DNA from 4 places in the Sporolactobacillus terrae genome. Region 3 is predicted to be linked to each of the others. Evidence: riboswitches for the same ligand, from Rfam matches in the RefSeq annotation. Region 3 holds a riboswitch; each other region holds the start of a gene.
What was found. Region 3 has a riboswitch for S-adenosylmethionine ahead of K7399_RS11390 (PLP-dependent transferase). Riboswitches for the same ligand answer to the same signal wherever they lie in the genome.
Positions count from the first base shown of each region.

Region 1 (7,489 bases), 690 kb from region 3:
TCTTTGTTATCAGCGTAATTAATTGTGATTATCATTATCAATTAAAAAATATAAATGATAATAAAGGCTTGAATTTCTAATAACAAGTGCTACAATTTTATGTATAGAATAAATGTTTCCTCGATGAAAATTAGAGCTTTTATTAATAGTGATCATTGGAAGGGAGCGCAGAGTCATGTCAATGATGGAGAATAACGTCGAAAAATTGAAACTGAGATTGAAAGAGAATGAGACGCTAAAAAAATTTTTTCGTAAAAGTACATTAGCTCAGAAAGTTAACGTCCTGCGCGCGAGCGTGATGGGGGCGAATGATGGAATTATTTCCGTTGCCGGCATTGTTTTAGGCGTTGCCGGAGCAACAAATAATAATTTTGCGATTTTTATAGCCGGAATCGGTGGCTTGCTTGCGGGAAATATCTCGATGGCAATGGGAGAGTATGTGTCGGTCCATTCGGAACGCGATGCTCAGGAACGAGCGACACGAAAAGAGAAGCAATTATTGGCAACAAATTATGACCAACAGTATCAATACATTTGCAAGCGGTTGGAGACGTCGGGGATTTCTCATGAGCTGTCTGAACATGCGGCTCAAGAAATGATGGCGCGTGATCCGCTCGGAACGGTCGTTCGTGAGAAATATGGGTTTGATCCAGCACAGTTCACAAGTCCGTTTGCGGCCGCACTGGCTTCGATGCTGTCGTTTACACTGGGAGCATTGCTTCCCCTTATGGCAATGACCTTGTTGCCCGCTCAATGGAAGACCATTGGAACGATGCTCGCTGTCGTATTCGCGCTCATGATTACAGGGTACAGCGCCGCTGCCTTGGCGCGCACCAATCGATCCCGCAGCGTCTTTCGCAATGTAGTGGCGGGCTTGCTGACGATGCTTGTCACTTACTTTATCGGAAGTCTATTTGCCTAAGGATTCAGGAGATGAGTTTCATTGATTCAGAGTAAGGTAACGAAACAGACCATGAGTGAAAAATTAAATACACTAAGAGCCGGCGTGCTCGGTTCGAATGATGGAATCTTGACCGTTGTCGGCGTGCTGTTCAGTGTGGGTGCGGCAACGACGAACCACTTCACAATCTTGATCGCCGGATTATCCGACTTGATTGCCTGCGCGTTCTCAATGGCAGCAGGAGAATATGCATCGGTTAGTACGCAAAAAGATACGGAACATGCGGTTGTGGAAAAAGAACGGTCACTGCTTGAAAGCAATCGTGCGCTTCAGCTGCAGCAGGTTGCGGACTATTATCAAACGAAAGGGGTAACAAGCAAAACAGCGTACGCGATTGCCCAAGAACTGATGGTACGCCGCCCATTACAAACCGTTGTCGACGTAAAGCACAACATTCAATTGGGTCATTATATGAATCCTTGGTTTGCCGCATGTGCCTCTTTGATCTCTGCGGCGATGGGCGGCTGCCTGCCCCTTCTCGCCCTTACCTTTCTTCCTGGAAACGCGCAATGGCCGGGAACAATCGGTGCAGTCATTCTGTCCGTAGCACTTACCGGGTTTCTTGGCGCGAAGCTTGGCCGAGGATTTGTTAAAAAAGCGATTATTCGTAATGTGATCATAGGGATTGTTACAATGCTGATCCATTATTACGTCGGTGTGCTGATTGTTTGAAAACAGCGTGCCCGTCATGATTTAAAGGCGGGTTAGGGTTGTGGCGCAAGGAGGCTGTAGTCCCGCTCTTTTCAACGAATTCGTGACAATGGATGCGCCTAATTAAATTATTCGGATAAAAATACTAAGAATTATCTTGACGCTTGCAATTATTTTAGATACACTCAATACACCAACTGAATCATTCTTATCAAGAGCGGGGGAGGGACTGGTCCAATGAACCCCGACAACCAGCATTTGCACGATGTATGGTGTCACATCCAGCAGATTCATTCTGAGAGATAAGAATAATAGCAGCGAACGTTGCGACGGCTATTTTTCTTCGACTCAAGAAAAATAGCCGTTTTTCTGTACACGATTCGTGTAAGGGCAGCGTTCGCGGGCAAAGTTCCATGGTATTCCAACATAATAACTTGTTCAAAAATAAGACCGTACTTGAAGATGTAACGGAAAGTCTTAGTGTCGTCTCGAGAAGAACGAGGAACTGGTCGAGGATTCGAAACCAAAAGAACGCTTTGAAAACAGCAAACGTGTGCGCACGCAAGCTTTTCTGCAAAAACTGACGTATGAGGAGGATTGACATGACTCAGATTAAGGAAACTTTGCAAACATTAGAACCGCTCTTTCACTGGTTTCATCGCCATCCGGAACTCGCGCTTAGCGAATTTGAAACAACGAAAAAAATCAAACAGGTGCTGACCGAGCACGCGATTGAGCTTTTGCCCAACCCGCTGGATACCGGTGTTTTCGCAAAGATCGGTGGCAAGCATGACGGACCATTGATTGCGCTTCGAGCGGATATTGATGCACTGCCGATTAACGAGGAGTCAGGGCTGACCTACTCTTCTGAGTATCCCAATCGGATGCATGCCTGTGGTCATGATTTTCACTTAACCAATTTACTTGCGACAGCCATCGAATTGAAAAAAATTGAAGATGAGCTGAACGGAACAGTCTTGCTTATTTTCCAACCGGCGGAAGAAGTCGATCATGGTGCAGACAAGGTTGTGCAGACCGGCATCTTAGAGGGTGTGGAAGCGATCTTTGGTCTTCACGTCAATACAGAACTACGGGCGGGCGTTGTGGGTATAAAAGAAGGCAATTTGAATGCCGCGGTTGATCGCTTCTTTGTTTCGTTTACAGGAAAAGGAGGGCATGCCGCTCATCCTGAAGATGCGAATGATGTGATTGTTGCGACAGGGCAGTTGATCGGTGCCGCTCAATCAATTGTCAGCCGCAATATCAGTCCTTTCGAACCAGGTGTGGTGTCGATTACACACATTGAAGCTGGAAAGACATGGAATGTCCTACCGAGTACCTCCTTGCTTGAAGGGACGGTTCGCTCATACGCGCCAAGCGTTCGCGGGCAAATCAAAGCCCGTTTGCAGGAGGTGACGCGTGGCATAGCCGCTACCAATGGCATTAGCGGTGCATTTAAATGGGTGGATGGTGCGCCGGCCGTGGTGAATGACCACCGCTTAACGAAACTGGTTGCGTCTGTAGCAAAGGAGCAGAACTTTGATGTTGTTCCTCTGAATCCAAGTATGGGCGGCGAAGATTTTTCATCCTATCAACAGGTGATTCCCGGCACCTTTTTCAATGTTGGTGTTTCTTCGGACTATCCGGTGCATAACAGCAAATTTAAGGCGGATCCGAAAGCCTTTGAAACATCCGTTCCTCTTTTCATTGCATTAGTCAAAGCCTATTTTGAAAGGGGCTTAAGCGATGGTGAAACGCTTCTATCCTGATTTTTTAACGATGTGTTCGGACCGATCATGCAGCCGGGGTCGAGCGCCAGTTTTGCCGGGACCAGCCGTGTTGGACGAGTGGCTCATTATGTGGTTAAGTCGCCACTGCTTTAAAGCGTAGCCTGAATTGAGCGGATAAAGCAGATCGTTTTACACAATCTGAAAATTCTGCTAAAATATAAAGATGAGCGCTTCTTCCATTGTTATTCATAGTAATCGGACAGCACCTAGAAAGGTGTTTTTTTGTATCTTTATATTTAGGATCGTGGGCAGAAAGTTGCAGATGAGCAAAGTTTATCTAAAAAATGAAAGGATGATGCATCAGTAATGGAAAAAGACAAGAGTTTGGTGGTTGGATGAAAAAATGGCGAATCGATATGCAGGCGAATGATCGGGTCAATGGAAAACTTGTACTCACCATTTACCGCTTTGGCAACTGGCTGTACGAAGATTTTAAAGTCCCGGTGTTTCATTGGCTGCTTTGGTGGAGTTATAAGATTTTGAATTTAGTTATTGCAAAGGGGTTTTGCAGTGCGGACATCCCTGCAAGTACCAAAATCGGTGCGGGTCTTTACTTAGCTCACGGCGGCAATGGAGTTGTCATCCACGAACGGTCGGTCATCGGCGAGCGCGTATCAATCCTTCAGCAAGTGACGATTGGTGAAAATTCTCATCACAGAACACATCCTGATGTTGGACCGATCATCGGCAGCGATGTTTATATCGGCGCCGGTGCCAAAGTGGTTGGGCCGATCAAAGTCGGCGACAGCGCAATTATCGGAGCAAACGCTGTCGTTTTAAAGGATGTCCCAGATATTGCTCGGGCAGTCGGCATCCCGGCCCACATCATCAAAAGCGATAAAATCATCTATACACGACATTCCCCCTCAGTAAATTTAAGGAAGAAGTAAGAACTCAGCCGTTCAGCACGTCTCATCAAAAGGCATCTCCCAACTGGCGGAGCTTCATGATCACGCCCAACCTTGACAAGGCAAGGAACGTCAACTGAAAAGCAGCATGTGTCAAAAATTCGTGATCCTCGAATGCAGATAAGTGCTCAGAGGCGGTCGGACTTTACAAACGGAGAGCGTTTAACTAAACTAAAGGTAATCAAACGAACGGAAGGGTGAACCAAGGGCCGATGAAAAACTAATCCTATTTTTGAAGCTGATAACTGAGGGACGTTGAAACAGTAGCTTTTTTCTGTCTTCATGCCTTCAGTCGGATGTTCAGAGTAGGATGGTTTTCTTCGCTCGTGCCCAAAAAGAGTGGATCTCTTTTTGCTGTTCACCAAAGTGATGCCGCCTATTCTGAAGCCGGATAGGGGGCATTTTTCTGTCCCCGGATATTGAATGAAAATGGGGATGATGCAATGGTTTTACTTGAGGCAATGAAGATCAAACACTCGGTCAAAGATCGGCTACTGTTTGCCATCGATCAATTATACGTGCATGAGAAGGATCGGATTGGTCTGGTTGGACGAAACGGAAGCGGGAAGACGACACTGCTCAATATACTTGCGAAAAAGCTGACTCCGGAGGAAGGAACCGTGATCCAACGGGCATCATGTGACCTGCTGCCTCAGCTGAAACGCGCGGATACGACCAAAAGCGGCGGTGAAGTGACGCAGGCATACATTCAGGAGGCACTGCTTAGGGCGCCGGAACTCTTGCTCGCTGATGAGCCAACCACAAATCTTGATCTTGAGCATATTGAGTGGCTGGAAAAGAAATTGAATGCCTGGCAAGGCGCATTGATCCTTGTGTCGCATGACCGTGCCTTTCTCGACCACTTGTGCACGACAATCTGGGAGATTGAGGATGGGAAGCTAACGAAATACACGGGCAATTACAGCGCCTACGAAAAACAAAAAGAAGCCCAACGCGCCGAGCAGCAACTTGCTTATGAAAAATATGAGAAGAAAAAGCGCCAACTGGAGGATGCGCTGCAATTAAAGGTGAGGAAAGCTGAGCGGGCCACGAAAAAGCCGAAACATGTGAGTGCATCCGAATCAAAGATTACAGGTGCACGGCCCTATTTCGCAAAAAAACAGAAGAAGCTGCAGAAAACGGCAAGTTCCATTGAAACACGCCTGGATCAATTGGAAAAGGTTGATAAGGTTAAAGAAGTCGAACCGATCAAAATGGCTTTGCCCAATGCCGATGCATTTAAAAACCGAATCATTTTTCGCGTGAAGGATGTATCTGGGCAGATTGGCGAACGGGTGCTGTGGAAGCGTGCACGTTTTCTTATTCGCGGCGGCGATAAACTGGCAGTCATTGGTCCGAACGGGAGCGGGAAGACGACACTGATTAAAAAAATCATTCACCAAGAAGCAGGAATTTCACAATCGCCTTCGGTTAAAATTGCTTATTTCAGTCAGAACTTGAACATTTTAGATGAAAAACAGTCGATTCTTGAGAATGTCCGTGTCTCATCCAAACAGAGTGAAACCTTGATTCGAACGGTACTGGCACGGATGCATTTTTACCGCGATGCTGTCGAAAAACCGGTTGACGTACTTAGCGGTGGTGAACGCGTCAAAGTCGCGCTAACCAAACTCTTTTTAAGCGAGATGAATACACTGATTCTGGATGAACCGACGAACTATCTTGATTTGGAAGCCGCTTCAGCGCTTGAATCACTGCTTAAGGACTATGAAGGAACCGTGATCTTCATCTCCCATGATCGTCGCTTTATTGAGCGTGTCGCGACGCGGGTGCTTGAGATCCGTAATCAGAAAATCACCCTTTTCGAAGGAAGCTATCGGCAGTTCCGAAACCGGAAACCGAAAAAGAAACACGACGTGAAACAGGACCAGCGGCTGATTATTGATACAAAGATGACCGAGGTGCTCAGCCGGTTGAGTATTGAACCATCGTCTGAATTGGAGGAAGCGTTCCAGAAGCTTTTAAAAGAAAAGAAAGAGCTTGAACAGTAAGCGAGAAAAGGCAGACGATAACGGGCAATGATGCATTAAATAGGATAAAGCTGGCCAATCAAAGCAGATACGAAAACGCAGCGCGAGCAACGCAAGAAAACGAGCGGAGGGAGGGTGAATCCCTACCGCTCGTTTTTTGTCGCACGGCAATTAGGATTCTGGAAAACAACGCGCTTTATTTAAACAATGCTTGTTTTTCCCAAAGCACCGGGATGCATTGGCTGTGAAAATTTATTTTAAAGCATCTTTTGCTTATCCGCTCGAATCGATTTACTGATAGTATAGAGAAAGGTTATTAAGAATTGGAGGAGCGTTACGTGGAATTTTCAAAGAAAGTGGCCGCCATCCATCCATCGCCGATTCGGGATATGATGGTGCGTGCCGCGCGTATTGATGATGTCATTTCGTTTGCGGTTGGTGAACCGGACTTTCATTCAGCACCGAATGTGATTGAGGCAGCAAAAAGCGCTCTCGATAATGGAGAAACTAAATATGCGCCTGGCGCAGGAATGACAAAGCTGCGGGAGGTTTATGCAGCCTACCTCAAAGAGGCCATCGGTGTTTCTTATGAGACGGAAAACTGTCTCGTGACAACGGGCGGCATGGGCGCGCTTTTTCTCGGTTTGACCACACTTTTGAATTCTGGGGATGAAGTCATTTTCAGTTCGCCGTACTGGAGCAATTATGGGCAGCAGATCGTGCTTTGCGGTGGCAAGCCTGTTGCGGTTGATGTCGATGAAGCGCATGATTTCGTGATTGATCCAGTTGCCATTGACAAGGCAATCACTGCGAAGACAAAAGTAATTCTGCTAAACTCACCGAGCAATCCGACCGGCAGTGTGATTGATGCAGCATCGCTGCGCGCGATTGCTGAGATTGCGGTGAAACATGACCTTGTTGTGATCAGTGATGAGGTGTATCGCCACATTCTCTTTGATGGAGAAACGTACACAAGTATCGCCTCTTTTCCTGGAATGAAGGAACGTACGCTGATTATCGACAGTTGCTCGAAAACCCATGCGATGACCGGTTTCCGTGTTGGTTTTGCAACCGGACCGCTGAATTTGATTCGAGAGATGACGAAGATTACCGAGGACGTTTGGAGCTGCGTGAATACTTCTGCCCAATTCGCGGCGATCGAAGCGTTCACCCGCGGAACGGATTACC
Region 1 is NZ_CP082837.1:3,064,774-3,072,262, forward strand. Features, by position in the region: gene K7399_RS14770 (VIT1/CCC1 transporter family protein) at 176-922, shown strand; gene K7399_RS14775 (VIT1/CCC1 transporter family protein) at 944-1,633, shown strand; SAM riboswitch class I at 1,818-1,921, shown strand; gene K7399_RS14780 (amidohydrolase) at 2,215-3,381, shown strand; gene K7399_RS14785 (serine O-acetyltransferase) at 3,738-4,292, shown strand; gene K7399_RS14790 (Vga family ABC-F type ribosomal protection protein) at 4,754-6,322, shown strand; gene K7399_RS14795 (pyridoxal phosphate-dependent aminotransferase) at 6,640-7,489, shown strand, end outside.
Region 1: another riboswitch for S-adenosylmethionine. It lies ahead of K7399_RS14780 (amidohydrolase); the one in region 3 lies ahead of K7399_RS11390 (PLP-dependent transferase).

Region 2 (7,489 bases), 240 kb from region 3:
TCTAAATGTCTGAAACGGTGTCGCGCCGAGAGAGGCCGAGGCTTCTTCGACTTCGTGTTCAAAATTCTGCAGAACCGGCTGAACCATTCGCACGACAAACGGCAGTCCGACAAAGATAAGTGCGAGCGTAATGCCAATTGGCGTAAACGAAACATCAAACGGCAGCCATTTGCCGATCCATCCCTTCTCAGAATAGAGCGTTGTGAGGGTAATACCGGCTACCGCAGTTGGAAGAGCGAACGGTAAATCAACAAGACCATCGACGATCCGCTTCAATGGGAAGGTATACCGGCTGAGCACCCAAGCAAACAGGAGCCCGAATACCAGATTCACGAGGGCAGCTGAAAATGCAGTTAGAAAACTCAACTTGTATGAAGCGACCACTCTTGGGTCGGTAACGTCATTCCAAAAAGCTGTCCAGCCGAGCCGAGCTGAATAAATAAAGACAAGTGAAAGCGGGATCAGCACGAGCAGAGACAGGTAGAGCGTCGACAGACCCATCGTCAAGCCAAAACCGGGAATGGATTGTTTCTTTTTTGAATGCTGAATACGTGACAAATTTCTCAACTCCATTGCGCACGGATTAACAGAAGCGAATGTACAGTGATTATTTAGAATAAATTTGGTCGAATGTACCGCCATCAGCAAAATGCGTTTTCTGAGCTTTTGTCCAACCGCCGAAGTGATCTTCAACCGTTACAAGATTAAGTTTTGGAAATTGATCACTATATTTAGCCAGAATTTTCTGGTTCCTTGGTCGATAATAATTCTTCGCAATAATATTCTGAGCTTCATCGCTGTAGAGGTATTTCAAGTATTCAGTAGCGACCTTTGTTGTTCCATTGCTTTTCGCGTTCTTGTCGACAACTGCAACGGGTGGTTCTGCAAGAATACTTAGTGACGGCGTAACGATATCAAACTTGTCCTTGCCGAGTTCATCGATGCTCAAAAACGCTTCGTTTTCCCAGGCGATCAGCACATCACCGACACCGCGCTCCGTGAACGTTGTGGTTGCGCCGCGTGCACCGGAGTCAAGCACTTTTACGTTGGAGTAGAGTTTTTTGACGAATGCCTTGCTTTTCGCTTGGTCGTTATTATATTTCTTGTCCGCATAAGCCCAGGCCGCTAGATAGTTCCAGCGTGCGCCGCCGGAGGTTTTAGGATTCGGGGTGACAATAGAAACGCCTTTTCGTGTCAGGTCATCCCAATCTTTGATGTGTTTCGGATTGCCTTTGCGCACAAGAAAGACAATGGTTGAGGTATAGGGGGTGGAGTTATCAGGCAGTCGTTTTTGCCAGTTTTTATTCAGGTTGTCCGTGCTATCGGCGATTGCGTCAATGTCACCAGAAAGGGCCAGTGTGACGACATCTGCTTTTAAACCGTCAATAACCGAGCGGGCCTGTTTGCCTGAACCGCCATGGGATTGCTGAATGGTTACATTCTGATTTGTTTTCTTCTTCCAGTACTTGGCAAATGCAGCATTATAGTGTTCGTAAAGTTCTCGAGTTGGATCATAGGAAACATTAAGCAATTTGATCGACTTTTTCGTATTGTCGCCGGATCCTTGTGAAGCATTGCTTGATCCGCAGGCGCTGAGCACACTGATAATCATCAATGCAGCAAGAAGCAACAAGCTGTGTTTTTTCATTTTAACTTCCCCCTTAAATAGCATTGCATTTTTCTTTTTAAGTGATGGTGTCACGAAAGCAAACAATCAGCAACAAAGGAAACGGGTTTGAAAAAAGCTGCAATTAAGGACACTTATCAACGCTCAGGCAGAAGAATCGGTAGGGTCTGCGGCAGCCATCGGGCAGTCGATAAGGATTCGCCTCAATTCTTTCTCCATAATTTTCACGAAAAATCCCCATTCTCTGAAAACGGTGTGAAGAGGATTACATACGTACCAAGAATCCGGAGATCCCTAGTCTATTAGGGAGAACCTGTTCGATTTAGCGCCTTTACGTATTCTTACAAAAAATGGTTTCCGGGTAGCTACGGGATCTCCGCTGTTCACGATAAGCGTCACTTAAATTGGATTAATCCTATCACTATAGTTGGTATTAGACAAGGGATAAATTTACTAAAATCAGAATTTGTTACATTTTGCAATTCTATCAACCGGTCTTGCGTTTCTATCATTCAGCAACTCCGTTTATCCGATGAATCAATAAAGAATTTTAATTAATTTGTAAACTATGAATAAAGGATCATTGACATCCCTTGCGATTCATTCTAAAATCAAACACAATTAAATGATCTATCCAGAGTGATGGAGGGACTGGCCCGATGACATCCGGCAACCTGCACAGATTCGTTTTCTCTGTAAGGTGCTAATTCCAGCAAAATGGTCAACCATTTTGAAAGATAGGAAAAACGACGCAACCCTTTTTCCTACAAAATGGAAGAAGGTTTATTTTTTTAGGAGGAGGTTAAAACGAGTGGCATTTGTCATTACATCGGTTTGTATCGGCGAACATGCAGGGAAATGCGCAGACGCTTGCCCTGTGAAAACAATGCTGGAGGATGCAATGCCGGATGGCGGCAGGCACAAACAGTGACAACTAGCGGGATTTTTTTGCCTAAACGCAGACTGCGAAATTGATAAAAGAGGTGAGCGCAACGTCGAATACAGTAACTTACAGTCAATGGGGCAATGCGAAACTCCCTGAATTCAGTGATCGAACAGCGTTGCTTGAGTCCAGAAAAGTACTCGGGTGGGCCTTCCAGGAGTATGGGGATAAAGTCGTTTATTCCTGCAGTTTCGGTGTTGAAGGAATGGTGCTGATTGATCTGATTTACTCAATAAATAAAACTGCTTCGATTATTTTTTTGGACACTGATTTTCACTTCAAGGAAACCTATGAGCTGATCGATCGCGTGGAAAAGCGTTATCCGCAACTGAAGATCATCAAAGAAAAACCTTCGCTTACCCCTGAACAGCAAGCTGAAAAATATGGCGCGGAGCTTTGGAAGCGGCGACCCGATCTCTGTTGCCGGATCCGCAAAATCGATCCGCTTGCGGGGCGATTAAAACACTATAACGCATGGATTTCCGGGCTAAGGCGTGAGCAGTCTCCACTGAGACGATCCGTTTCATTTGTAAACAAAGATGAACGCTTTCAATCGGTGAAAATTTGTCCGCTTATCCATTGGAAATGGACGGAAATATGGGATTATGTGCGCAAACATGATTTACCGTATAATCCGCTGCATGATCAAAACTATCCTAGTATCGGCTGCGCCTATTGTACGCGACCGGTGAAAGCCGGCGAAGATCAGCGCGCAGGCAGGTGGAGCGCGTTTGATAAAACGGAATGCGGGCTTCATTTAAAAGGCTGAAAATCCGAGTATAATGAGATGAATAATACGATTATTGGTATTTGAAAACATGCAAGAAATGCAATTTTAGAAACGGAAATGAGGGGAAAATCATGACAAGCATACCGCATGGCGGCACACTGGTGAATCGGCAAAACTTTGGGGGAGCCGTTGATGAACTGGATAAAGAACTTCAGATTGACCAAGTCGCATTGAGTGATCTGGAATTGATTGCAAGTGGCATTTACAGCCCGCTCACCGGTTTTCTTAATGAGGAGAACTATCGTTCAGTCGTCGAAACGATGCGGCTGACAACTGGGCTTGCTTGGACAATTCCGGTGACATTGCCGGTAACCGAGGACGCAGCTGAACGGGTAAGCATTGGCGAAAAAGTTAAACTGACCTACCAAGGTGAGGTATACGGTACGATTGAGATCACCGAAAAATATCATCCGGATAAGGAAAATGAAGCAAGAAAGGTGTACTTAACCAATGATACCGCACATCCGGGTGTGAAACGGTTGTATGAACGCGGCGACGTGTATCTGTCTGGTCCGATTGAACTGATTAAGCGCTCGAAACGACCTGCTGAGTTTGCGGACGATTTCTTGGATCCTGCAGAAACGCGGCGTTTGTTTGATCGAAAAGGCTGGAAGACCATTGTTGGCTTTCAGACGCGTAATCCGATCCATCGCGCTCACGAGCATATTCAAAAGACAGCGCTTGAGACGGTTGATGGGCTGTTTATCAATCCCTTGGTCGGCGAAACAAAAAAAGATGATATTCCTGCGGATATTCGTATGCGAAGCTACCATGCCTTGATCGACAACTATTACGTGAAGGAGCGAACGGCACTCGCCGTATTCCCGGCTGCGATGCGCTATGCAGGGCCGCGTGAAGCTGTTTTCCATGCGATTTGCCGGAAAAATTTCGGGTGTACGCATTTTATTGTCGGCAGAGATCATGCCGGGGTTAAGGATTATTATGGACCCTATGACGCGCAGAAGATTTTTTCTAACTTTTCGCGTGATGAACTGGATATTCAAACCCTTTTCTTTGAAAACAGCTATTTTTGCAAAAAGTGCGGAAGCATGGCGTCAAATAAAACCTGCCCGCATGATCCGTCGAACCATGTCTCCCTTTCCGGAACGAAAGTAAGAGCTTTGCTTAGGGAGGGAATCCGTCCGCCTGAAACGTTCAGCAGGCCGGAAGTCGCTCGGGTTTTGATTGATGGATTAAGAGAAAAGGCAGATCTTGCGAAGTAAGGGGGATGTAGGGCACATGGCGGATGCAGAGCATATCATTTGGCATCAAACGACCGTAACGAAAGCGGACAGAGAAAGAAGAAGCGGACACAGGGGCGCCGTTGTTTGGTTTACCGGCTTGTCCGGCTCAGGAAAATCGACGCTTGCCAATCGTGTTGAACATGAACTTTTTAAGCGCGGAATCCATACCTATCTCCTTGACGGAGACAATATCCGAACCGGGTTGAACAGCGATCTGGGCTTCTCCGCAGCGGATCGAAAAGAAAATATTCGCAGAATCAGTGAAGTAGCCGGCTTGTTTGTCGACAGCAATGCGATTGTGCTGACTGCCTTTATCTCGCCTTTTCAGGCAGATCGCGAAGCGGCACGACAGCGCGTCGCGGATGATGAATTTTTTGAGATCTATGTAAAGTGCCCACTTGAGGTATGCGAAAAGCGTGATCCGAAAGGTTTGTACAAGAAAGCGCTCGCCGGTCAAATTACAGCATTTACCGGTATCACATCGCCCTATGAAGAACCTCCGGCGCCTGATCTGATTATTGATACATCGGAACAGCGTTTGGAGGAGAGCACGCAGAGGGTCATGGATCTATTAGAAAAAAACCGGGTGATCGGCAACAAATGATCCGGTAATGAGGAGGAAGACGCCGATGGCTTATGAAAAGGTTTGGGCGAATAATGAGAAACTCAACAAAAATGAAATCAATAAGTTAAAGAAAGACGGGCTGTCAATCTTTGATGATATTCCGAAGTATGCGAAAGAAGGATTCGCATCCATTCCGAAAGATCAGTACATGTATTTTAAATATGCTGGGTTGACGGTACAGAAACCCCAGGATAAAGGATTGTTCATGCTTCGGGTGAAAGTGCCGACGGGAATTATGAACAATAATCAGGCAGTCGTTCTATCAGAAATTGGCAACGCATTCGGGCGCGGTTTTTTGGACCTCACCACGCGTCAGGCAATCCAATATCATTGGGTTCCTCTTGAGAAGCTCCCGGAAGTTTTTGATCGTCTGCATGCAGTCGGTCTGACAACAAGTGAAGCAGAAGGCGATGCACCGCGCAACATTGTCGGTAATCCGCTTGCCGGTATCGATGCAGACGAATTGTTTGACACACGTCCGGTCGTAAAAGACCTCTTTGACTTTTTCCAGGATAATCCGGATTATTCCAATCTGCCGCGTAAGTACAAAATATCAGTGAACACAAATATTTATAACGCGGGGCACGCCCAAATCAATGACCTTGCTTTTATTCCGGCGACCAAAGTGATCGATGGTCAATTGGTTAAGGGGTTTCATGTGCTGGTTGGCGGGGGTCTTGCGGCGAAGCCTTATCTTGCCCGGCAGCTGAATGTGTTTGTTCGTCCGCAAGAAGTGGTGAAGATCGCTGCAGCGGTTACTAATCTGTATCGCGACTATGGTTATCGAAAAAGTCGCGCACGCGCACGGCTTAAATATTTGATTGCCGACTGGGGCATTGAGACGTTCGAGAAGAAAGTTTTGGAGCAGACCGGACCATTTGAAACGACTGGTCATGATGAATTTAAAGGATGGAATGCAGGTTTCTTCTACGGCGTGCATCCGCAGAAGCAAAAAGGATTCAGCTATGTCGGTGTCAGTGTACCGGTTGGACGTATCGCAGCGAATGATTTTTATGCGTTTGCTCAGCTTGCAAAAACCTATGGCAGCGGCGAATTGAGAACCGCTAATTCTCAGAATCTGATTATCCCCAATATTCCGGATAACCAAGTTGAAAGCTTGCTCGCAAACGTTATTTTCAAACGTTTTCCGATTCGACCGTCACATTTTATCGGATACGCAGTTGCCTGCACCGGCAATGAATTTTGCAATCTGGCCCTGACGAACACGAAAGATCGCATGAGAGAAATCGCAGAATTTCTTGATCGGGAGATTGATATTGATGTTCCGGTTCGTATTCATATGGTTGGCTGTACGAATTCTTGCGCGCAGCGTCAAATCGCCGAAATCGGTTTGCAAGGACTGAAGCTGCGCACGAAGGATAAAAAGCTGATTGATGCCTATGAACTGTTTGTCGGTGGGACACTTGAAGGTGAGGGCAAATTTAACGAACGGTTAAAAGGGAGAATTCCTAACGATCTATTACCGGATGTTTTGAAAGACTTCCTGATTTATTTCCGAGACAACAAGGAGCTTGGTGAGAGCTTCTATGCATTCAGCAACCGTGTCGGTATACCGTTTCTGCAAGAATTACTTGATAAAATTCTAAAATCGCGCACACAGGAAGTCGGGTGAAGGGCCATGGAGTTGTTTCGCTTTATTGTGACGGCCGGTACATCGGAGATTCCAGTCGTCGCTGTAGCAGAAAATGAAGAGGCAGCCTTCCGAGTTGTCGACCGGGAATTGGATCATACCCTTTTAAAATTACCGCAGATCGATCATATTGCTCTGATGCAAAAAAAGAGTATTTCAAAAAAAGGGTCAGGCTTTGCGATTCTGCCAAGGGAACGATTTGAGTAAGGGAGGAAGAACGGATGGGAAAAGTATATTTAGTCGGTGCCGGTCCGGGTGATCCGGATTTGATCACTGTCAAAGGTCTTCGGCTTATTCAAACTGCTGATGTGATTGTCTATGACCGACTGGTGAATGACGTTTTGGTCAATGAAGCAAAACCGACTGCCAAACGCATTTATTGCGGAAAAATGCCGCATTCGCATCCACTAAAACAAGGAGCAATCAACCATATCTTAGTCAACCAGGCTAAGAAAAATAAGCGCGTTGTTCGATTGAAAGGCGGCGATCCGTTTGTTTTCGGACGAGGCGGTGAAGAAGCGGTATTTCTTGCAAAAGAAGGGATTGCTTTTGAAGTGGTGCCGGGTATTACCGCAGGAATTGCTGCACCGGCTTATGCAGGCATTCCAG
Region 2 is NZ_CP082837.1:2,127,894-2,135,382, reverse strand. Features, by position in the region: gene cysT (sulfate ABC transporter permease subunit CysT) at 1-558, opposite strand, end outside; gene K7399_RS10170 (sulfate ABC transporter substrate-binding protein) at 608-1,612, opposite strand; SAM riboswitch class I at 2,255-2,371, shown strand; gene K7399_RS10165 (phosphoadenylyl-sulfate reductase) at 2,602-3,339, shown strand; gene sat (sulfate adenylyltransferase) at 3,429-4,583, shown strand; gene cysC (adenylyl-sulfate kinase) at 4,600-5,208, shown strand; gene K7399_RS10150 (nitrite/sulfite reductase) at 5,234-6,862, shown strand; gene K7399_RS10145 (DUF3906 family protein) at 6,869-7,087, shown strand; gene cobA (uroporphyrinogen-III C-methyltransferase) at 7,102-7,489, shown strand, end outside.
Region 2: another riboswitch for S-adenosylmethionine. It lies ahead of K7399_RS10165 (phosphoadenylyl-sulfate reductase); the one in region 3 lies ahead of K7399_RS11390 (PLP-dependent transferase).

Region 3 (7,489 bases):
CACTTGCTTCATTCTTGAGTTCAAAGGAAAGCACCGCGCCGCCGGAAGAGGCCTGCCGAGCATGCAGTGCTGCCCCTGGATGATCGGCGAGTCCCGGATAAAAAACGCGCTTCACCTCAGGCCGTACTTCAAAAAATTCGGCAATGCGCTGCGCCGACTCCGCCGATTTACGAATGCGGACATCAAGCGTCTTCAGTCCGCGGAGCAGCAGCCATGAATCCTGAACACCGAGCACCGCGCCAAGCGCGTTTTGAAGGAAGTAAATCTTGTCGGCAATTTCCTTAGAAGCGGCAACAGCAAGCCCAGCAACCACATCGCTATGTCCGGAAATAAATTTCGTCGCACTGTGCAGTACCAGATCAGCACCCAGATCGAGCGGGCGCTGGAACACCGGCGTCATAAATGTATTATCGACAAAAGTCAAACATCGATGTGCTTTCGCAAGTTGAGCAATTGCGCGGATATCGGTCACGCGCAAAGTGGGATTCGATGGCGTCTCCACATAGATTACCTTCGTATTCGGACGGATCGCCTGCTCGACCTCTTCAAGGTCTGTCGTGTCGACAAACGTATGAGCGATACCAAATCGGCCAAGCACCTGAGTCAAGATGCGAAACGTTCCGCCATAAACATTTTTCGGAACAACGACATGATCGCCTGCAGACAGAAGTAAAAATGCAGTTGAAATTGCTGCCATACCTGAGGCAAAAGCAAAGCCGCGTTCGCCGCCTTCAAGCGCTGCTATTGCATCTTCAAGCGCTTCGCGGGTTGGGTTTCCAGAGCGGGTATAATCGTATTTTCCAAAATGATCAAAATCCTTTTGATGGAAGGTTGACGAGAGATACACCGGTACATTCGCCGCACCGGTTTGCGGATCAACCGCAACGGTCTCTTTAATCAATTTCGTTGAAAACTGTACCGACTCACTCATGTTCAACCACTCCTACTTTCAAAGATTCAAAGGCTTGATCAAGATCGGCAATCAAGTCGTCCGAATGTTCAATACCAGTTGATAGACGCAGCAGCGAATTGGACAAACCGTATTTCAAGCGCAGTGCTTCAGGAATATCCGCATGGGTTTGCGTTGCCGGATAAGTAATCAAGCTTTCGACTCCGCCGAGACTTTCCGCGAAGGTAATCAGATTTAGCGCAGTCAGGAACGGTTCAATCTGCTTCGGTGAGGTTAATTCAAAGCTGACCATGCCGCCTTTTCCCGGGTAGAGCACCTTCGTCACAAACGGCTGTTCTTCAAGATAAGTGACAATTCTACGCGCATTGTCTTGGTGCTGGCGTATCCGCAAAGCAAGGGTCTTCAATCCACGAATCACCAACCAAGAAGAAAATGGATCAAGGACGGCGCCGCAGCCGTTATGGTAGAGACGCAGTTTCTCAGTCACCTTCGTGACGTTCGAGACAACAAGACCGGCCAGCACATCATTGTGTCCGGCTAAATACTTGGTCGCGCTGTGTACAACAAGATCGGCACCTTGTTCAATCGGTCGCTGCAGGATTGGCGTATAAAACGTATTGTCCACGATCAACAGCAAATCGTTTTGCTTTGTGATTTTGGCAATCGCCGACAAATCAACCTCGTGCATCAGCGGATTGGTTGGCGTCTCGATAAAGATCGCTTTCGTCTCCGGACAGACAAGATCAGTCAATTCATCAAGGTTTTCGCCGTCCCAGTAGGAAAATGAAAGATGATACTGCTCCTTGAGAATGTCAAAGAGACGAAAAGTGCCGCCGTACAAGTCTCGTGACGCAATAATATGATCACCACTGCTGAATAACTGGAACACCAGTTGGATGGCACTCATTCCCGAGCTGCAGGCAAAACCTTCTTGACCGCCTTCAACATCGGCAATCGCTTTTTCGAGAATTGAACGTGTCGGATTGCCGGTCCGCGTGTAGTCGAAGCCTTTTGAAATTCCGATTCCTTCATGCTTGTAGGCAGTCGATAAATAGATTGGTGTATTCACCGCCCCAAGTTCATCAAAGCCATTGCCAATTTGTGCGAGCTTTGTTTCTGTTTGATATGACGCCATGCTACATGCCTCCCAAAAAATATCAAGTTCCAACTCATGTGCCAAAAAAGCGTATTAAAAAAGCCTTCTTCGATAAGAAGAAGGCTTTATCCGCCATGTATCTTCTTATCCCTCAGACTGCGTTGCCGTCTGCTGGAATTAGCACCTTGTCGCACATACGCGACGGTTGCTGAAGCTTCATCGGGCCAGTCCCTCGGCTTCTCTTGATAAGAATCAAAACATCTTGTTTAGTTGTTAAATAGTTTACATGACTGTCGCGATTTTTTCAAGACTTTATTCATGATCAAATAAATGATCCACCGAGGTTCCTAATACATCTGCCAGCTTAAACGCTAGTTTTAATGTCGGATCATACTTATTATTTTCAATGGCATTAATTGTTTGCCGTGACACTTGGCATTTCTTCCCTAGCTCATCCTGTGACAAGCGTAAAGCGTTTCGTTTGCACTTAAGAAGGGACAAATTCTTGAGCTTTTGAATTGGTCTAAGGAAAGCACGGATTTAACGCTTTCCTTAACGCTGCAGCACGATTGATTAATTTGCACGTGATTTGGGTCTTAAAAAGAAAACAAAAAGTAATCCATCCGCTTCCTCCCTGCGTGATGGACGACTTTTTGTGGTTTTCCGCAACGTCATGAATAAGCCACTCTGATTACTCATTCCCCCACGTTTTCTTAATAAACGCATCGCGTCCGGACTCCTCACGTTCAGCTTTATAGCGGTCCGGGTGTTTCCTGTAAAATTTCTGATGTTCTTCCTCGGCCGGATAAAACGGCGCTTCCGGAAGAATCCGCGTCACAATCGGCTTGTGGAAGCGTCCACTTGCTGCCAGGACTGCTTTCGATTGCTCCGCCAGCCCCTTTTGCTCCGCATTATGATAAAAAATCGCGGTTCGGTAATTAGAGCCGCGATCAAAGAATTGTCCCTCATCATCGGTTGGATCAACCTGTGTCCAGTAAAGCTCAAGCAGTTTTTCATAAGGAAACAGCGTTGGATCAAAGATGACCTGAATGGCTTCCATATGGCCGGTTGTCCCTGTTTTCACTTGTTCATAGGTCGGATTCTCAACGGTTCCGCCTGTATAACCGGAAACCACCGATTCGATGCCCGGCAATGTATCAAAAGGCTTGACCATGCACCAGAAACAGCCTCCGGCGAACGTGGCCTTCTCAAGCTTTTTCGTCATGTTCCGCATCCTCTCCTTGCGCGTTGCGCTCAATCTCCGGCTCGTTTTTCATTAATGGCAGCCGTACCGTAAAGGTTGTCCCTTTGCCCAGCTCGCTTTCTACTTCGATTTTGCCACGATGTTTGCTGACGATCCAATCGGCGATCGACAGCCCGAGACCGGTCCCTTTTCGTTCCGTTCGCGATTGATCGACCTGATAGAACCGATCGAAAATATGCGGGAGTTCTTTCTCAGAAAGTCCGCAGCCGCTATCCGATATGGTCAGCTTGGCAAATTTGTTTTCACGCGAGCAAGCCACTTGAATCGCTCCATTTTTCGATGTGAATTTCATCGCATTATCGAGTAGAATAACGAGCAGCTGATGCGCACGCTGTTCATCCCCATTAATATAAATGGGATCTTCCGATACTTCAAGTGAAAATGCTTTCTCTTCAAATTCAGCCATCTCCGAGAATGGCTCTGTTACCTTTTTAATCATTGCCTTTAGGTCAAACGGCGCGAGTGTGACTTCAAGACGGTTGGCATCACTACGGGCAAGGGTCAGTAAATTGCCGACAAGCTTGGAGAGGCGGCGTGTCTCATCAAGCATCACTGCAATGTCCTCGCCGGATTCCTGCACTTTTTGCCGCGGTTGCCGCAACAGTCCTTCGATTTTCAATTGAATGATTGAAAGCGGCGTACGCAACTCATGAGACGCATCGGCGACAAACCGATTTTGTCGATTCCACGCCTTTTCAATCGGCTGAAGCGCACGCCACGCCAGAAAGTAGCCGGCAATGATCGACACAAAAGCGCCAATGGCAAGCCCTAACAAAATAATCATCTGAAGGGTGTTTAAGAGATTCTTTTCCGCAGTCACATCGTTAATAAAAATAACTTTAAAGGCTTGTCCATCGATATCTGCTTTTCTGACGAGTAAATGGTAATAATTGTCATCCACTCGCTGTTCAACACTATTTTCTGATGTTGCGGTTAAAAAAGGTTTGAAAAACTGCTTGGAAACTTGGGTGCCCTCAGCAAAATCCAGACTGGATTTTTTTTGTTCATTCTTCGCATTAACAATGACCCAATAGAGTCTTGGATTGCGCAGGCGCTGCTCGACCATTCCGCCGCCCGGCATGGGTCTTTGGTTCATTCTTGGGACGTCAGGACTGTCAACGGATTTCATCAAAGCTTGATCACTGTTTCGAAAGGTTACATTTTTCTCGTAAAAGTAGATCGTTCCGCCTAATAAGCTAAGAAGTAAAATCAGAAGCGCAGCATTTAAAATGGTCAGTTTGATGAGTGTTTTTCGAAAAAGATCCATGGATTCACTCACTTATCCGTCAGCATATAGCCGATGCCGCGCACGGTGTGGATGTCGGCGTCATAGGCATACTTTTTCAGTTTTTTGCGCAGTTGGTGGATGTACACTTCGACTATGCCCACGGTTGTATCCGAATCAAAACCCCAGATCCGGTCAAAAATCTGCTCTCGTGTAAGAATTTGATCCTCGTTCTGTACCAAATATTCGAGCAGATCATATTGCTTTGTCGTGAAAGAAAGCAGATCGCCATCCACCTTGATCTGTTTACGTTTGTTATCAATTGCAATGCCTTTATAGCGGAGGATGTGGTCGAGCGACATCGGTGAACTCCGGCGCAAAATCGCTGCGATTCTGGCTTTCAATTCCTGATTTTGGAACGGCTTAACGATATAGTCATCGCCGCCGAGGTTCAGCCCCTTGACGCGATCATCCACCGCATCGCGTGCCGTCAGAAAAATAATCGGTGTTTCGACCCCTTTTTTACGGATCTGTTCCGTAACCTCAAAGCCGTCCAGTCCCGGCAGCATCACATCGAGTATGATCGCATCATAGATATTCTGTTCCGCCTGATACAGCGCTTCATCGCCGTCTTCTGCTGAGTCAACCGTATAGTCCTCTTGCAGCAGGCGGACAATTTCTTGACGTAGATAGGTGTTATCTTCAACAGCCAACAGCCTCATGCTTCTCCCACCATTCATCCCTCATACCCTTTATTTTACACAGAATTGTCAAAAGGTGAAACACGTTCACTCCGTACGCAACGCGTCAATCGGTTTAAGTTTTGATGCTTTGTATGCCGGGAAAACGCCGAAGATAATGCCGACAATTGCCGAGAAAAGAAAGGCAGCGGTCATGATCGGCAACGAAAAGACAATTGTGGCTCCGGCGGTCAATTCATAGACTTTTGCAGTCAAAACGCCAATGGCTGCGCCGCACAACCCGCCAAGCATACTAAGCACCGCGGATTCAATTAAAAATTGCAGCATAATATCGCGACGTTTCGCTCCGATCGCTTTTCTAATCCCGATTTCTCGTGTTCGCTCGGTTACCGAAACAAGCATAATGTTCATAATCCCGATCCCACCGACGAGTAAAGAAATTCCGGCAATGCCTGTAAGCAGCATCGTCATTGAATCGGTCACTGCGCGCATTGCTTCCATAACATCCTGCTGATTTACAACACTGTAATCATCCGAATCGCTGTAGGTTTCGCTCATCACACGTGAAATAGCGGCCATTGCAAGATTAACCGACTGCTGATTCTCTGCCTGCGCATAAAATTGAGTAATATACGTCGTTTGCTGCAGACGCTGCGCGGTTGAGTAAGGAAGGAAAGCAGCATCATCGCTGCTTGTCCCCATCGAACCGCCCTTGCTGTTCAAGACACCAACGACCAAATAGTTTGCGCCGTCAATCCGCACATACTTGTCGATCGGCGACTGATTTTCAAAGAGCGTCGTTGCAAGATCGCTGCCAAGCACAACCACCTTCTGCCGAAATTTTTCATCAAGTGAAGAAATAAAGCGGCCTTCCTTCACCGTCATTTGCCGAATTGACAAATAACTCGATGTTGTTCCTGTGACACTGGCAGTCGTGGACGTACTGCCCTTCTGAAAGGTATTTCGCCCGCTCAGCACCGGCGCAACATGTTTAACCCCAGTTGCTTGTTTCACTTGCTTTAACTGATCCATCGTAAAATGGGTATCCGTATTGGTAATATTTACGGTGATGAGATTGGTGCCTAGGCTGTTTACACTATCGGCCACCGATTTGCTCGACCCTTGACCAATCGCAAGCAGGGCAATGACGGAGCCAACACCGATAATGATGCCCAGCATGGTCAGAAACGAACGCAGTTTATTGCCCTGAATATTGCGCACAGCCATTTTAATAGATGTGAATACGTTCATCAGATATGCTCACCTTCCTGCAGTTTACCGTCGCGAATGCTAACGGTCCGCGTCGCCTTGCGCGCTACCTCCAAATCATGGGTGATCAGAACAATGGTGCGGCCTTGATGATTCAGCGCAGTAAGCAGCGCCATAATATCGTCGCTTGTCTTGCTGTCCAAAGCGCCGGTTGGTTCATCGGCCAGCAAAATTTGCGGCTGCCCGGCCAGCGCCCGGGCAATGGCAACGCGTTGCTGCTGTCCGCCTGAAAGCTGATTTGGCCGATGTGCAGCCCGTTCTTTTAGTCCAACAGCCTCCAAACATTCGCGTGCTCGTGCCTTCCGTTCCTTTGTTTTGACCCCGCGATAAATCAACGGCAGTTCAACATTTTCTAATGCGGTCATCTTGCCTAAAAGATTAAAGTTCTGAAAAATGAAGCCAATTTTTTGGTTTCGGATCTCAGCCAAATCGCGATCCTTGAGTCGATCAACGGCGCTGCCGCCTAACACGTAACTGCCGCTATCTGGTTTGTCCAGACAGCCGATGATGTTCATCAAGGTCGATTTTCCCGAACCGGAGGGCCCCACAATGGAGACAAAAGCCCCTTCTTCAATGGTTAGATGAATACGATTGAGTGCATGAACCACTTGCCCGCCCAGCTGGTACGTTTTTTCGACAGCTTTCATTGTAATGATCGCTTCGGTCATGGCCGTTGTCCGCCTCCGTTTCCACCAGAGCCGAAGTTACGTCTGCCTTGTCCTTGCCCTTGGCCGTTCATAGCTCCGCCGTTTTGCATCATCTGAAATTGGCCTTGGCCTCGGTTGCTGTTCGTTGAAGTTGATGAGGGAGATGATTTGGTTATCGGATTCAACTGAACCGTCTGTCCTTCTGTAAGTCCGGACTTAATTTCAATCGATTGGTCGTTATGAATCCCGATCGATACGGTTTGCTGACTGCCGCGTTCGCTTTCCATACTTGCGCTTCTGCGGAAAGCTTCGTTATTCGAATTGCTTGACCCCGTTGACTGATAAACATAATAGTTGTTCCCGTTTTGATGTACGGC
Region 3 is NZ_CP082837.1:2,370,252-2,377,740, forward strand. Features, by position in the region: gene metC (cystathionine beta-lyase) at 1-931, opposite strand, end outside; gene K7399_RS11390 (PLP-dependent transferase) at 924-2,045, opposite strand; SAM riboswitch class I at 2,148-2,258, opposite strand; gene K7399_RS11395 (helix-turn-helix transcriptional regulator) at 2,319-2,507, opposite strand; gene msrA (peptide-methionine (S)-S-oxide reductase MsrA) at 2,698-3,231, opposite strand; gene K7399_RS11405 (sensor histidine kinase) at 3,215-4,537, opposite strand; gene K7399_RS11410 (response regulator transcription factor) at 4,546-5,217, opposite strand; gene K7399_RS11415 (ABC transporter permease) at 5,284-6,447, opposite strand; gene K7399_RS11420 (ABC transporter ATP-binding protein) at 6,447-7,133, opposite strand; gene K7399_RS11425 (efflux RND transporter periplasmic adaptor subunit) at 7,130-7,489, opposite strand, start outside.

Region 4 (7,489 bases), 600 kb from region 3:
TGTGGTCGCCTACCTTGCCGAATTAAACGCGCGCACATTCTTGTGGCTGGAACTGGGCCTGCAAACCGTTCACGACGAAACCGGACGTCTAATCAACCGTGCACATGATTATGACTGCTTTGTCGAAGGCGTTGCGAAACTGCGCAAACACAACATTCCCGTTTGTGTTCATATCATTGACGGATTGCCAAGGGAAACACCGGCGATGATGCTTGAGACCGCGAAAGCTGTGGCAAAGCTTGACGTTCAAGGCATCAAGATCCATCTGCTTCACCTTCTGAAAAAAACGGCAATGGTCAAGCAATACGAAAAAGGCATGCTCCAATTTCTCGATTTCAATACATATGTTCAGCTTGTTTGCGACCAGTTGGAAATCCTGCCCGCAAATATGATCATTCATCGTTTGACCGGAGATGGGCCGGCAGACTTAATGATCGGTCCGATGTGGAGTCTGAACAAATGGGAAGTTCTCGATGCCATCGACGACGAATTAAAACGACGCGACAGTTGGCAAGGTAAATTTGCCGAAATACCACTGCAAAATCAGGATTAAATACTTTGCCTGATTCTACGGTACAGCCATCCGTTAACAAAGAAAAACAAACCGCTGCCACCCGATTTGCGAATCAATTTGCGAGCTAGAACGCGTACATTGCGCTGTTTGGCAACCTTGCGATCGGCGAGGTAAATACCAAGCAGCCCGCGGTTGATCATCTTGTGGAAGTTCTTGTCCGGCATCGTGTCAATCGCTGCATCTGCTTCCTCGATAAAATGTTTTAAACGATCCATCATCGCTTGATCATTCGGATAATAGAAGCAAAAATTCAGATCGCCTTCGATCCGATCCTCTTCTTGATCGACAAAATAATCCATTAAAATATGAAGGCCTTGAACCCAAGGAAAATAGCTGTCCTTGATCTTTCCGACAAGCAGCCTCATTTCATCACCGCGTGCCGCTGCATAGGAAACAATGCAAAAAATCCCCAAAGTTGATCCGGAACACGCAGCAAATTCATACCAGCTCATCTCAGGCAGATGAGCTTTATTTTTTTGAAACCATTCCATCAGCCTAGGTACGCGCTGATCGCGAACGACATGCTTATGGACTTGCAGATCACAATAAAAACCAGCAAGTTCATGGAGTGCCGGTTGAATGATCTTCAGTGTGGTCAGTTCCGACAGTACCTTCTGACAGGTTTGAACTAACGCTTCCAAATAGCCTCCATCCTGCTGCTGGCTGCGGCAGCGATAATAATTTTCAGGCCTCGCGTCCGGCGTCAAGGCATGCAGCATCGACCGGTGTAAACAGCGAAAATCTTCAGGGTCAAGTGACGTGCTGCGATCGCATAGATTGTCCAAATAATCACTAATCGTTTGATAAGCGACGATAAATGCAATAACCTCTTTTCGCCTGTCTTCAGCAATTAAGCTATAGATTGCACCACCTTCACAATGGAAGGTCTTGGATTCAATACTGGACAGTGCCTGTTTGCGCAGTTCCGGGTCAGGAATTTTGGATGCCTTTTCCTTCCACCTTTTTAGTTCACGATGGACCTCAGGAAGCACTTTTGTGTAGATTTCTGCCATCAATTTCAATGGCCGTGATGGTACCGTCATCAACATCCCTCCAATAAATACATGCGGAGCATTGTTCGTGCTGCCGATCACATATCTATCAATTATTATAGCAAACGATAAATCAATCTATGCGGGTTCAAAAACAAAAAGCTTTTCACACCCAGAGGTATGAAAAGCAATAGAACAAAGATCAATTATTGGTTCTGTTCGCTCGCTTGGATTTGCTGTTTCAGAATTTCAGCCTTGTCCGTATTTTCCCAAGGAAGCTCGATATCGGTACGACCAAAATGCCCGTACGCCGCCGTTTGTCGATAAATTGGCCGACGCAAGTCAAGCATTTCAATAATGCCTGCTGGACGAAGATCAAAATTACGGCGAATTAATTGAACGAGCTGCTCTTCAGTTGCTTTTCCGGTGCCAAATGTGTCAACTGAGATGGACACCGGCTCTGCAACGCCAATCGCATAGGCAATTTGAATCTCGCATTTTTCAGCCAGGCCTGCTGCAACAATATTTTTTGCGACATACCTAGCGGCGTAAGAAGCCGAGCGATCTACTTTGGTTGCATCTTTTCCAGAGAATGCACCACCGCCGTGCCGTGCATAGCCGCCGTACGTATCGACAATGATTTTACGCCCGGTTAAACCGGCATCTCCCTGAGGTCCGCCAATGACAAAACGTCCCGTTGGGTTGATGAAAAATTTCGTTCGATCATCAATTAACCCGGTTGGGACGGTTGGGTCAATCACATGACGATGCAAATCGTTCTTTATTTGTTCTTCTGTCGCTTCCGGATCGTGCTGAGCAGAAATAACGATCGTATCGATGCGCTCCGGATGCCCCTCTTCATCATACTCAACGGTAACCTGTGTTTTGCCGTCCGGACGAAGATAGCCAATCGTGCCATCTTTGCGAACATCGGATAGACGTTTCGCCAGCTTGTGAGCGAGCGCAATCGGAAGCGGCATCAATTCAGGGGTTTCGTTAACCGCAAAGCCGAACATTAACCCTTGATCACCGGCACCAATTGCTTCGATCTGATCCTCAGTCATCGTTCCTTCTCGTGCTTCAAGCGCTTGATTCACGCCTTGAGCAATATCCGCGGACTGTTCCTCAATCGAGGTCAGAATCGCGCAGTTTGATGCGTCGAAACCATATTTCGCGTTTGTATAGCCAATTTCCTGGATAGTATGGCGGACCACTTTTGGAATATCAACATAAGTTGATGTAGATATTTCACCCGTTACAAGAACCAGCCCAGTATTGACAACGGTTTCGCAGGCAACCCGCGCATTTGGATCGCCTTTCAGCAATTCATCAAGAATTGCGTCGGATATTTGATCGCAGATTTTATCCGGATGACCTTCCGTTACCGATTCGGAAGTAAATAATCGTCTTGAATACTTTTTTGTCACAGTACTTCACCCTGCCTTTCAAACATTATATACAAAATGGTGTCAACGGTACCCGATCCCTCTGCTTTTGTTTTCAAGGCATGAAAAAAGCCTACTCCAATTAAAGGATAGGCCGATTCTTATCGCGCGCCTCTTATTATCAGAATAAAGAGAAGATCTTCCTCGTTATTCTGCAGGTTAGCACCGTGCCGTATTCGACCGGTTGCCGGGCTTCATCGGGCCTGTCCCTCTGCCTACTCGGAATAAGAGCAGCCGTATTTGATACCTATCATAACTTAGGGAATTAAAACTGTCAACGCATTTTGAAAAGCAAAAAAGTGAAATTAAACCTAAGAATCCGCTCGATTTATGTCCTTAGATTTGTCTTGCGGAATACGGAGGGAGTCGTTAGAATAAAAGTATAGCCTAATCACTATAATGTGTGATACAAAGACGACGATCTTGTCAAAGGAAGGAATGTTAAAATGAATGATGCGTCTTTAGAAAATCCTGTCGCTAAATTGCTCCATACTGGGCAGATGCATGTTAATTTGCCCGTTCCTGAATTGATTGAACATGCGCTTCGAAAAAATGAAGGGGTATTATTAACCAACGGTGCACTTGCCGTATCGACCGGAAAATACACGGGCAGATCACCAAAAGACCGCTTTATTGTCAGTGACGACCAAACACAGGAACGAGTCGATTGGCAACGTAATCAGCAGATAAATGAAACCGCTTTCACAAAACTGCGTCATAAGCTTGCCGATTATTTAAACACACGCGAAGAAAGCTATGTTTTTCGCGGTTTTATTGGCGCTGCGCACAAGCACCGTCTGGCAATCCAAGTTGTCAATGAGTATGCTTGGCAGAACCTGTTCAGCCGGCAATTGTTTATCGAGCCGTCTGAAGAAGAGTTGGAGAGCCATCATCCGGATTTCACCATCCTTTCAGCTCCGGGATTTAAAGCCGATCCTGCAGTTGACGGCACGCGCTCCGAAGCATTTATTATTCTCTCAATGAAGCACCGTACCATCCTCATCGGGGGCACCGAGTATGCCGGTGAGATCAAAAAATCACTCTTCACCGTCATGAACTTCCTGCTTCCGCAAAAAGGAATTCTGCCGATGCACTGTTCCGCCAATCAAGGACAAAACGGAAAATCGGCACTGTTCTTCGGCTTATCCGGTACCGGAAAAACGACCTTATCCAACGCATCAGGAAGACCATTAATCGGTGACGATGAGCACGGCTGGTCAAGTGAAGGAATCTTCAATTTTGAAGGCGGCTGTTATGCAAAAGCCATTCGTCTGTCGCCTAAAAAAGAACCGCAAATCTACAACAGTATCAAATTTGGTACCGTACTTGAAAATGTCGCCTTTTCCGATAAAAGTCGGCTGCCCGATTACGCTTCTGCGCAGCGGACCGAGAATACACGTGCCGCTTTTTCCTTGCAAAACGTTGCCGGTGCGAAACACCCCAGTGTCGGTGGACATCCGTCAGCGATCATTTTTCTGACCGCCGATGCATTCGGTGTGCTTCCGCCGGTCAGCATTCTTTCTCCCGAACAGGCCATGTATTATTTTCTATCCGGTTATACAAGCAAACTGGCAGGTACCGAACGGGGCGTAACCGCTCCAGAAAAAACATTTTCAACCTGTTTCGGTGCCCCTTTCATGCCGCTTCCAGCGCCTTGTTACGCGGATCTTCTGGGTCAGCTGATGCACAAGCATAATGTAAGCGCTTATCTAATCAATACCGGTTGGACCGGTGGACCGTACGGGATCGGCAAACGCATCCGCCTTTCCGATACACGAACAATCGTTCAGTCTGCTTTAGATGGGCAACTGAACAATGTCGCCTGTTTAACTGATCCGATCTTTCAACTGCGGATCCCAACAACTTGTCCCGGAATTTCCAATCCCATCCTGCTTCCTTGGAAAACATGGGCGAACCAAACCGATTATCGACAAGCCGCAAATCAGTTGGCACATGCTTTTCATGCGAACTTTAAACAATTTGCCGCACAAACGTCCGAACGGATTCGCTGCGCCGGTCCGGCATTGCGGTGATATTGCCTGCTTGACTGAAACGGAGCAGCAGTCTCATCCCCTTATATCGCTTCATCTTCTTACAGGAATCATTTAAAAAGCAGGCGTCTCACAGTCCAAGCGGACTTTGGGGCGCCTGCTTTATCCATTGAAACCGCTTCACACAGTCACTGGAAGCCATTCTTTTTGCCGTACGGCGTTTAACGCATCAATGAAAACCCGATCTTTCATGATGAAACTAAATTGTTTCTCGTCTTTGATCGAATTCGGAAATGAGCGGATCAATTTCGGCCCATCCGTTTCCAGATAGTCCTTTTTGAATTCCATCCGATCAATTTCAGCAAAATAGATATTTTTAATGATCCGTTCTGCTTGCTGTTCAACTTGATATTGACCGATAAAAAAGAGTTTCGCCACATGAGCGCCTGTCTCTTCAAAAACCTCCCGCCGCGCGGCTTCTTCCGGCCGCTCTCCAGGATCGACCTTTCCTCCTGGAAATTCCAACCCACGTTTTGAATGTCTTGTCAACAGCCACTGGTGATTAAAGCGGCAAACCACCCATACATGTCTGGGATCCTTTGAAAAGGGTTCTGCTAAAAATGCCAGTGTCACTTTATTTCCATAAAAATCAGGAAAGATACGTTGTTTGCCCACCTGGCAGTCACCTCCGTATCACCCTCTGTCCTTGCAGGTGATACCCCCTATTCTATCAAAAAAGTCACATGGCCTCTAAATGAAATTCCGAACTCAACCAATCTCTTTGTGCATGCTCCTCTGATAATTGCTCCATTCGCGCTCCAGTTCAGACAGTGTCCATGCGTTGAGACGCTCTGTATCCGGCACAGCTGAATGATCCCTTAAAGCTTGAATCAACTGTTTTTTTCGATTTTCGACGGCTCTTCTCAGTTGGTTAACATGCATCATCAACGGACTCGCTTTCGGAAAACGGTTACATTTGTTTGCTGAAAGCGATCCTTCCTCCTTCCTTTTCTTATCGATTTTTGTGGTCACTCTTCCCGATTCCAGTATGCACCGAAGGCGTATTTTTAATCGCTAGTATACAATAAAAGCGCTTACATTGATACTATTTAGCCTAGGCATCCGCTCATTTTTCCTACATTGTGCGGGTTTATTTATTTTTTTAACAGGAAATAGGTTTATTTACCAATGAAAGCGGCAATAATAAGAATAACCCTAACCCCAATTCACTTTTTGATTTGTCCGCATCGTCATTGCGGATATTTTTCTGCAAAAAAAAAGCGCTGCTCGCGCTCAAGCTTGTACCATTCTTTTTTCTTCAACTTCTTTTTTAAACTGCTGTTTCTCCGCTTTGCTCATTTTTTTGTACTTGTTAATAAATGCTTCATAGTTCGGCATGACCTCAGACATTAACCCATATTGCTCAACATGTCCATATTGAACCCAAAGTGCTTTCTCGCAAAACTTCTTCATTTGACCAATGGAGTGGCTAATAAAGAAAATGGTTTTTCCGCGTGACTTAAATTCATTCATCTTATCCAAGCATTTATCGGCGAAGGTGCGATCCCCAACCGACAGTGCTTCGTCGATGACCAGTATGTCGGGATCGATATGAATGGAGATCGCAAACCCGAGCCGCGAGCGCATCCCGCTGGAGTACGTTTTTACTGGCTGGTCAATAAAATCACCGATATCAGCAAAGTCAATAATTTGCGGCGTTAAGGCGATGATTTCTTTTTTATTAAACCCAAGCATTAAACACTTGAGTTCAATGTTCTCACGGCCGGTCAGCTCATTTTTCAATCCGGATTGAATGGCGATCAACGACGCCTCGCCATTTACCTGTACCGTGCCGCTCGTCGGTGGAATAATACCTGAAATAATATTAGATAAGGTCGATTTTCCCGACCCATTGACACCAATGATGCCGATAACATCGCCTTTTTCCGCTTCAAAACTAATATCATGCAGCGCATAGAAGGATTTTCCGTAACTTTTCGGCAAAATCAAATCCAATAGTTTTTCGGAGTTTTTTGTGTACATTTTATATTTTTTTGATACATTTTTTACAATCACTGATTTTTCCATGAGTTGAGATCTCCTTATAAATAATCAACAAAATGATCTCTAAATTTAAGATGAATAAATGAACCAAACATCAACACAATGAGAATGAAGCACCAGAAATATACAGTATAGGCACTATGATTAACGGCATACCAGGAGGTTCCCAAAATAGAGGCCCGATAACCTTGAATTAAATAGTACATGGGATTCAGAAGCAGAACCTGCCGTAAAATTGAGGGTACCTTCTCAAGATACGCTTGCTCCCAAAGAATCGGTGTCAAATAAAACATCATTCGCATCACTGAAATTAAAATTTGATGAACGTCGCGTACAATTGTTGATAGTGTCGATGTAATTAATGACACTGAGAACAAAAACATGATAGCGCCGAACATAAAATAGGGCAATTGGATCAGGTAC
Region 4 is NZ_CP082837.1:1,767,058-1,774,546, forward strand. Features, by position in the region: gene mnmL (tRNA modification radical SAM protein MnmL/YtqA) at 1-553, shown strand, start outside; gene K7399_RS08395 (tetraprenyl-beta-curcumene synthase family protein) at 550-1,617, opposite strand; gene metK (methionine adenosyltransferase) at 1,773-2,993, opposite strand; SAM riboswitch class I at 3,124-3,242, opposite strand; gene pckA (phosphoenolpyruvate carboxykinase (ATP)) at 3,458-5,044, shown strand; gene ytkD (RNA deprotection pyrophosphohydrolase) at 5,183-5,677, opposite strand; gene fbpA (Fur-regulated basic protein FbpA) at 5,771-6,034, opposite strand; gene tagH (teichoic acids export ABC transporter ATP-binding subunit TagH) at 6,296-7,090, opposite strand; gene K7399_RS08425 (ABC transporter permease) at 7,105-7,489, opposite strand, start outside.
Region 4: another riboswitch for S-adenosylmethionine. It lies ahead of metK (methionine adenosyltransferase); the one in region 3 lies ahead of K7399_RS11390 (PLP-dependent transferase).